One region of the Empedobacter sp. ULE_I140 genome, then DNA from elsewhere that is predicted to be linked to it. Evidence: riboswitches for the same ligand, from Rfam matches in the RefSeq annotation. Region 1 holds a riboswitch; the other holds the start of a gene.

Evidence for each region. Region 1 has a riboswitch for S-adenosylmethionine ahead of ACTS9J_RS11265 (hypothetical protein). Riboswitches for the same ligand answer to the same signal wherever they lie in the genome.
Region 2: it holds a riboswitch for S-adenosylmethionine, as region 1 does, so the genes downstream of both, ACTS9J_RS08250 (homocysteine S-methyltransferase family protein) here and ACTS9J_RS11265 (hypothetical protein) in region 1, are expected to answer to the same signal.

What each region holds. Positions count from the first base shown of each region.
Region 1 is NZ_JBQMTX010000001.1:2,363,235-2,366,666, forward strand. It holds gene ACTS9J_RS11255 (hypothetical protein) at 1-235, shown strand, start outside; gene ACTS9J_RS11260 (alpha/beta fold hydrolase) at 288-1,082, opposite strand; SAM-I-IV-variant riboswitch at 2,131-2,225, shown strand; gene ACTS9J_RS11265 (hypothetical protein) at 2,274-2,879, shown strand; gene ACTS9J_RS11270 (PaaI family thioesterase) at 2,928-3,350, shown strand; gene ACTS9J_RS11275 (DUF4269 domain-containing protein) at 3,350-3,432, shown strand, end outside.
Region 2 is NZ_JBQMTX010000001.1:1,743,513-1,746,944, reverse strand. It holds gene ACTS9J_RS08255 (homoserine dehydrogenase) at 1-562, opposite strand, end outside; SAM riboswitch class I at 687-785, opposite strand; SAM riboswitch class I at 1,231-1,329, shown strand; gene ACTS9J_RS08250 (homocysteine S-methyltransferase family protein) at 1,373-2,371, shown strand; gene metH (methionine synthase) at 2,359-3,432, shown strand, end outside.

The DNA of each region.
Region 1 (3,432 bases):
TCCTTTAAAATATGGAAAATTAACCCATAACTCAATAAATTGGTATAAGACTCTTATTGATAGTTATGATTCTGACAATTATGATTTAAAATATAATGAAATAGTTAATAAATTAAACAAATTTTATATAACTGCTTCTGGTAATCCAAGAAAATATATTGATAATACTATTGATTTATTTAAAGAATTATTAGACAAAGAAATTATAAATTTAGACAAGAAGACTATTTCTTAATATATTATATAAAATTCACTAAAAAAAAGCTCCTTATCAGGAGCTTTAGTTTTTATGCGACATTATTGATAAACTCTTTTTCGAGGATACCGTCTACTATTTTTTCAACCTTATCGATGTTTGCTTTTAGTAATTCGTTGTCTTCTATTTGTTCTATTTCGTGGAACTGTACATGTTTGTTAAACTCTTGCAGTTTGGCGTAATAACGTTTCAATTCTGCTTTGTTGAACAAGTTTCCATTCTTCACATAAATCACATGTATTTTTGATTTGATGTATTGCGAAACTTGCAATATATCGCCTCTATTGCGTGATATATCTATCGAATAAAAAATAGATTTCAGGTATTCGCTTTTAGCTGTTGGCTCTTTTACCAACCAATCTGTAGTCTTAGGACTTGCTGCTATCGGAATAATATTCAGCACCTTATTTGGATACAAACATGCCATTTCCCACGCTAATCCTCCACCTAAATCTGCACCAATAATGGCAAAAATCTCGTCTACTTCCAATTCAAATAACGTCAACCAAAACAATACCGCTACATCGCGTGCTGTAATGTGATCGCGTGGAATATAGTCGTACTTTATGGTTTCGGAAACGCCATTTCCAGGAATATCTATACAGATTACCGTATACTCATTAAGATCAATTGCTTTGTTTTTCCCCATGACTCCATCCCAATGATAGGTACAATCTGAATCTCCATGTAAGGAATGGTTAATCAAAATGACTGGAGCTGTTCCTAATGGAAGTCCAAAAAGTTGAAATGTTACCGAAACATTGTTTAAGATTGTGTTGTCCTCTAAGGGCCAAACTGGGATCGTTACTTGTTGTAAACTTTGCATTGTTTTTAATTTTATATTGGTAATTGTTGTTTTTGTTCAAAAAAAATCCCCATCGAAACTCGACAGGGAACATAAAATATATTAAAAAATAAAATCTCTTTTTAGTATACATGACTTTCCCACGTCTGGATATTCCAAACCTGTTTGCGAATCGACATATATAAGCACGTAAACTTCATTTTTTAATTACTTTGTTAGTCAAATGTATAAAATAATTTTCGGCAAACAATTAAATTTCTCTTAATTATTTGTAAAATTTTCTAAATCTCTATTTTTAATAACGAATTCGAAATATCTTCTTGAGGAGATTATGGTGATGTTTTCTTAATGAGAAGCTGAAATGAATTCAGCTTGACAATCCATGTATTTATTAGTTTATATTGTTTTTTAAACTTATTCGTTTAGATTCTTCATTTCCGTTAACGATTCATTCAGAATGACAATAGGTAAAAAATACCTACTTGAGGAGATTATAGAGGAGTTTTTTTGATGAGAAGTTGAAATAAATTCAACTTGACAATCTTTATTTTATTAGTTATAGCCTATTATATAATTTGAATAAAAATTCGTCAATTCGAGTGATTTTTAGAAATGTAATGAATAAAAATTGTATCGAGAATAGAATTTTATCTTCTAAAACTTTATTCTCGATACAAAATTCTAAAAGAATTTCACTCGAATTGACGGGTTTTATTGATAAAATTATCAGAATACATAACGGGTTCGTTATATTCTTTTTTATACAGAAGTATAAAAGTCTTGTCACCCTAAACTCGTTTCAGGGTCCTATCTAATTCAGAACATAAAAATTACAACCACATAGAGACATAGATTTAACAATATTGATGAATAGAGATAAATTGAAAAAAGAATAAGTGAACTAATATTACGATGTATCTATGTGGTAGAATATTAAAAAACAAATCAAGTAATTATTTAAAACTTTATTCTCGAAACAAAATCCTATTTAGAATATTATTCTAAATAATTGTTTTAAAATAAAATTATCAGAATACATTACTACATATTCAATTTTTTATGTAGTTTTACATCGTATTTCGAATCGTAGAAAACGATACCAACCGAGAGGAGTCTCCACGGTGGTAAAACAATACGGGAGTTCATCCAAAAACAACGAAAAATCCCCTATTATCGAAATACAATAATTGTTTTATTTTAACTATTTATTGTATGTCACAAAACATTTCTGAGCTTAATTTAGCTCCTATATCAGATGAAAAATTGGTCGATTTTATCAACCAACAATTACCTATTATAGTTCCTGCGCTAAAAGATCATATTGTCGAAGAATTCAAGAGAAGAGGTTTGGATTATCGTCATCTATACAATGTAAAAACAGATGAATTGAATATTAAACTTCCGCTTAGTTTGATTGATGGTTGCTTGTTCGAGCGTAATATTCCCAAACCGCCTTTGGTAGGGAATTTCTACGCTGTTGTACATAGATTGAGAAATTTTTTGCAACATAGCAAAGAATTGAACGGAAAACGCCTTAAAACGTTTCATTATATCTTCGATCAACTTTATTTACCTTATGAATTGATTGATATTATTTCGGAAGATGATGTCAAAAATCTAACTGAAGATGATGTATTTATTACCTTCAAAAACTCGAAACAACATTTCCCGAACGATAAGATTATCAATAAAATTCCGAAAAATAATTTATTGATTACCGTCGACAAAGGGAATTATTACCGCGGTTTGGATAAAGTAATTTTGTCGCATCATAATACAATTATCAGAGAAGAAAACTTGAATAACGTAACTGCATAACTGAAATTGCTTTCGACAAATCTCTATATTTGTTGAAAGCAATTTTATATGACGCCAGAAAAAAGAGAATTAGTAGAAGCAAGTTTTAATCGTTCGGAAACCTTAAAATTTTATAACGCATCACTTATCGAATGCGAAACGGACTATGTTTCGATTAAGATTCCAAAACAAGAAATGATGACACGTAAGCACGGAATGTTTAATGGTGCTATGATTGCTTCTTTGGTTGATGTTTCATCTGGTTATGCTGCTGTTTCTCACTATGACGACGATTGCTACGTGGTAACAGTTGAGTTAAAGGTGAATTATTTGCGACCTGCTTTGGGTGATTATTTACTATCAAAAGCCTATGTGATAAAAGGCGGAAAAAAGATAAGCACCATACGCACAGAGATTTTTGTGGTTGATGAAACTACTAACAAAGAAACCCACGCTGCTACTTCTTTGGTGACTATGATGAGAATAAAATGATGCAAGATTTTCTTACCATTGATTATTTAGAACACGGAAATGAAATACAACACAATGTGTTTCATTTGTTGCGCAATCATCA
Region 2 (3,432 bases), 620 kb from region 1:
CATCAGCCGTTGGATCAGCTTCTGCAAAACCACTTTCTTGCGCTGCTTTTAAGGCATCTTGATACGACTCATTTTCATTCGCCATTTTCGTCAAAATGTAATTTGTTGTCCCATTTACAATTCCAGATACATAATTCAATAAATCGTTATCAAAATATTCTTCTAGATTTCTAATAATCGGAACTGACCCGCAAACAGAGGCTTCATAAAGAAAAGAAACATTGTTTTGTGCTTGCAAATCCAATAATTCTTTGTGATGATCTGCAATCAATTTTTTATTTGCACTTACCACATGTTTACCTTTATTGAACGCTTTTATAATGATATCATGTGCCGCATCAGCATCCGAAATTAACTCAACAACAACATTTATTTCATCGTCATTTAAAATATCATCCGCATTAGTCGAAAATAATTCAGACGGAGCATTTCTAGATTTAGAATTATCTTTAATTACAATTTTTTTAATTGCAGCATTCAATTGTGGTTTTTCTTCCAATACCTTGTAAATTCCTTCTCCTACAACTCCAAATCCGAACAATCCGATATTTATTTTTTTCATTTATTTGTTTTGTTTTTAATTATTTACCAAAGAAAAGTGAAGAAAAAAAATGGTTCAATCGCATAAAAACAATTGAACCATTTTGAATAAAGAATATTATTGAAGATTGGTTTACAGTAGTTTTTATTCATCTTTCCTATAAGGATGGATTTAGCACCTTGATTCATTAATCAGGTTGCTAAAGTTTCTTTGGGCCATTTCCCTCCACTTTTCTTGATAAAATGTAAATTTTAATGAACTATTTCTGAGGACAAATTTAGGCGAAAGAATTCTATATATCCAAATTAATTTCATTTCTTTAATTTAATATTTTCCGTAATTATAGATAAAAATACACAAATAATGAATTTTATTCTATAAATATTTATAGACAAAAATAATTTTCTAAAAAATACAATTAAAAGAAAAAACAAATCTTAATAATTTTTAATAAAACCCTATTTTTATTAAAAATATTCTAAAAACTACAATTTTCAATAACTAATTAAAATATTATTTCTTTAAAATAGTAATTTTAAAGAAATATTTTCTAAAATAAATTTCAAAAATGACCTATTAGAGATTTTGAACTATTTCAAACAAAAATTATTTCTATGAACCAAGTTTCGAACTCGTTTTTTTCAATCTTGATTTTTTTATTCTCAATACTTTAAATAATTTTGCACATAGCTTTATAAAGAAAGATGGAGGGAATAGGCCCGTTGAAATCTTAGCAACCCAAAGTATAGTTGGGTGCTAAATCCTACTCAAATAGAGAAAGATAAGGACTTACCTCACACTTCTTCCCATAAGGCTTTTAAAATATTTAGAATGAAATTAGACGATATACTAAAAGAGCGTATTGTTATTTTAGATGGTGCAATGGGAACGATGATCCAAAAGCACAATTTACAAGAAGAAGATTATCGTGGAGAACGATTCAAGGATTTTCATACTTCTTTAAAAGGAAATAACGATTTATTGGTTTTAACCCAACCTCAAATCATAAAAGATATTCACCGAGAATATTTGGCTGCTGGTGCAGATTTAATCGAAACAAATACGTTCAATGCCAATATTATTTCGATGGTTGATTATGACATGGTTGATTTGGTTGATGAATTAAATTACGAAGCCGTTCGTTTAGCGAAAGAAGCGTGTGAAGAGTTTTCTACGCCAGATAAACCTCGTTTTGTTGTTGGTTCTTTAGGCCCTACAAACAAGACAGCCTCTATTTCGCCACAAGTAAATGACCCAAGTTATCGCGATGTAGATTTTGATATATTGGCAAATGTTTATTATCGTCAAGCAAAAACAATGTTAGAAGCTGGTGCCGATATTTTACTTGTTGAAACTATTTTTGATACTTTAAATGCAAAAGCAGCATTTTATGGAATTCAAGATGCAATAGAAAAAACAGGAATCAACGTTCCTTTAATGGCTTCTGGTACAATAACAGATAAATCTGGACGTACACTTTCTGGACAAACAACAGAAGCTTTCTTGATTTCATTAGAACATATTGATTTAATTTCAGTTGGGTTAAATTGTGCTTTAGGTGCAAAAGATTTGATTCAATATTTAGAAGTTTTAGCCGAAAAAGCACCATTTTATGTCAGCGCATACCCAAATGCTGGTTTACCAAACGCTTTCGGTGGATACGATGAAACTCCTGAAATGATGCGAGATTTTATCAAACCCTTCTTGCATAAAAAATTGGTAAATATTTTAGGTGGATGTTGTGGAACTACACCAGATCACATCAAATTGATGGCTGATTTAGCAAAAGAATACGAACCTCGAAAAATTAATGTAGAATGTCAGGCGTAAAAATTCAACTTTCTGGATTAGAACCTTTAATTGTTCGTGAAAATTCAAACTTTGTCAACGTTGGTGAACGTACAAATGTTACTGGTTCTAAAAAATTCTTGCGATTAATCAAAGAAGAAAAATTTGAAGAAGCACTTCAAGTTGCACGTGATCAAGTAGATGGTGGCGCGCAAATTATCGACATCAATATGGATGAAGGTATGCTTGATGGTGTAGCTTCTATGGTGAAATATTTACGTTTGATTGCTTCTGAGCCTGATATTTCGAAAGTTCCAATTATGATTGATTCTTCGAAATGGGAAATTATTGAAGCTGGTCTAAAAAATGTTCAAGGTAAAGCGATTGTCAACTCAATTTCTTTAAAAGAGGGAGAAGAATTATTTATCGAACATGCGAAGAAAATTAAACGTTACGGTGCTGCAACAGTGGTTATGGCGTTTGATGAGAAAGGTCAAGCGGATAATTATGAACGTCGAATCGAAATTGTAAAACGTTCGTATGATATTTTGGTAAATCAAGTAAATTTCAATCCAAGAGATATCATTTTTGATGTGAATATTTTCCCAGTTGCAACAGGAATGGAAGAACATCGCCGTAATGCCATCGATTTTTTTGATGCAACAAAATGGATCAAAGAAAATCTTCCGCATGCGTTAGTTTCGGGTGGAGTTTCGAATGTTTCATTTTCCTTCCGTGGAAACAATGCGGTTCGTGAAGCGATGCACACGGCGTTTTTATATCACGCCATTAAACACGGAATGGACATGGGAATCGTCAATCCAGAAATGATTGAGATTTACGATGATATTCCAAAAGATTTATTAGAACACGTTGAAGATGTTTTATTGGATCGACGTGACGATGCAACAGAGCGTTTGATTGATTTTGCCGAACATCTAAAAGGTGTTACAAAAGAGAAAAAGAAAGATGATGCTTGGCGCGAATTACCTTTAGAAAAGCGTATTGAAATTTCTTTAGTAAAAGGAATTACAGAATTTATTGACGAAGATACTGCAGAAGCTTTGAAAAAAATTGGTTCGCCATTACGTGTTATTGAAGGT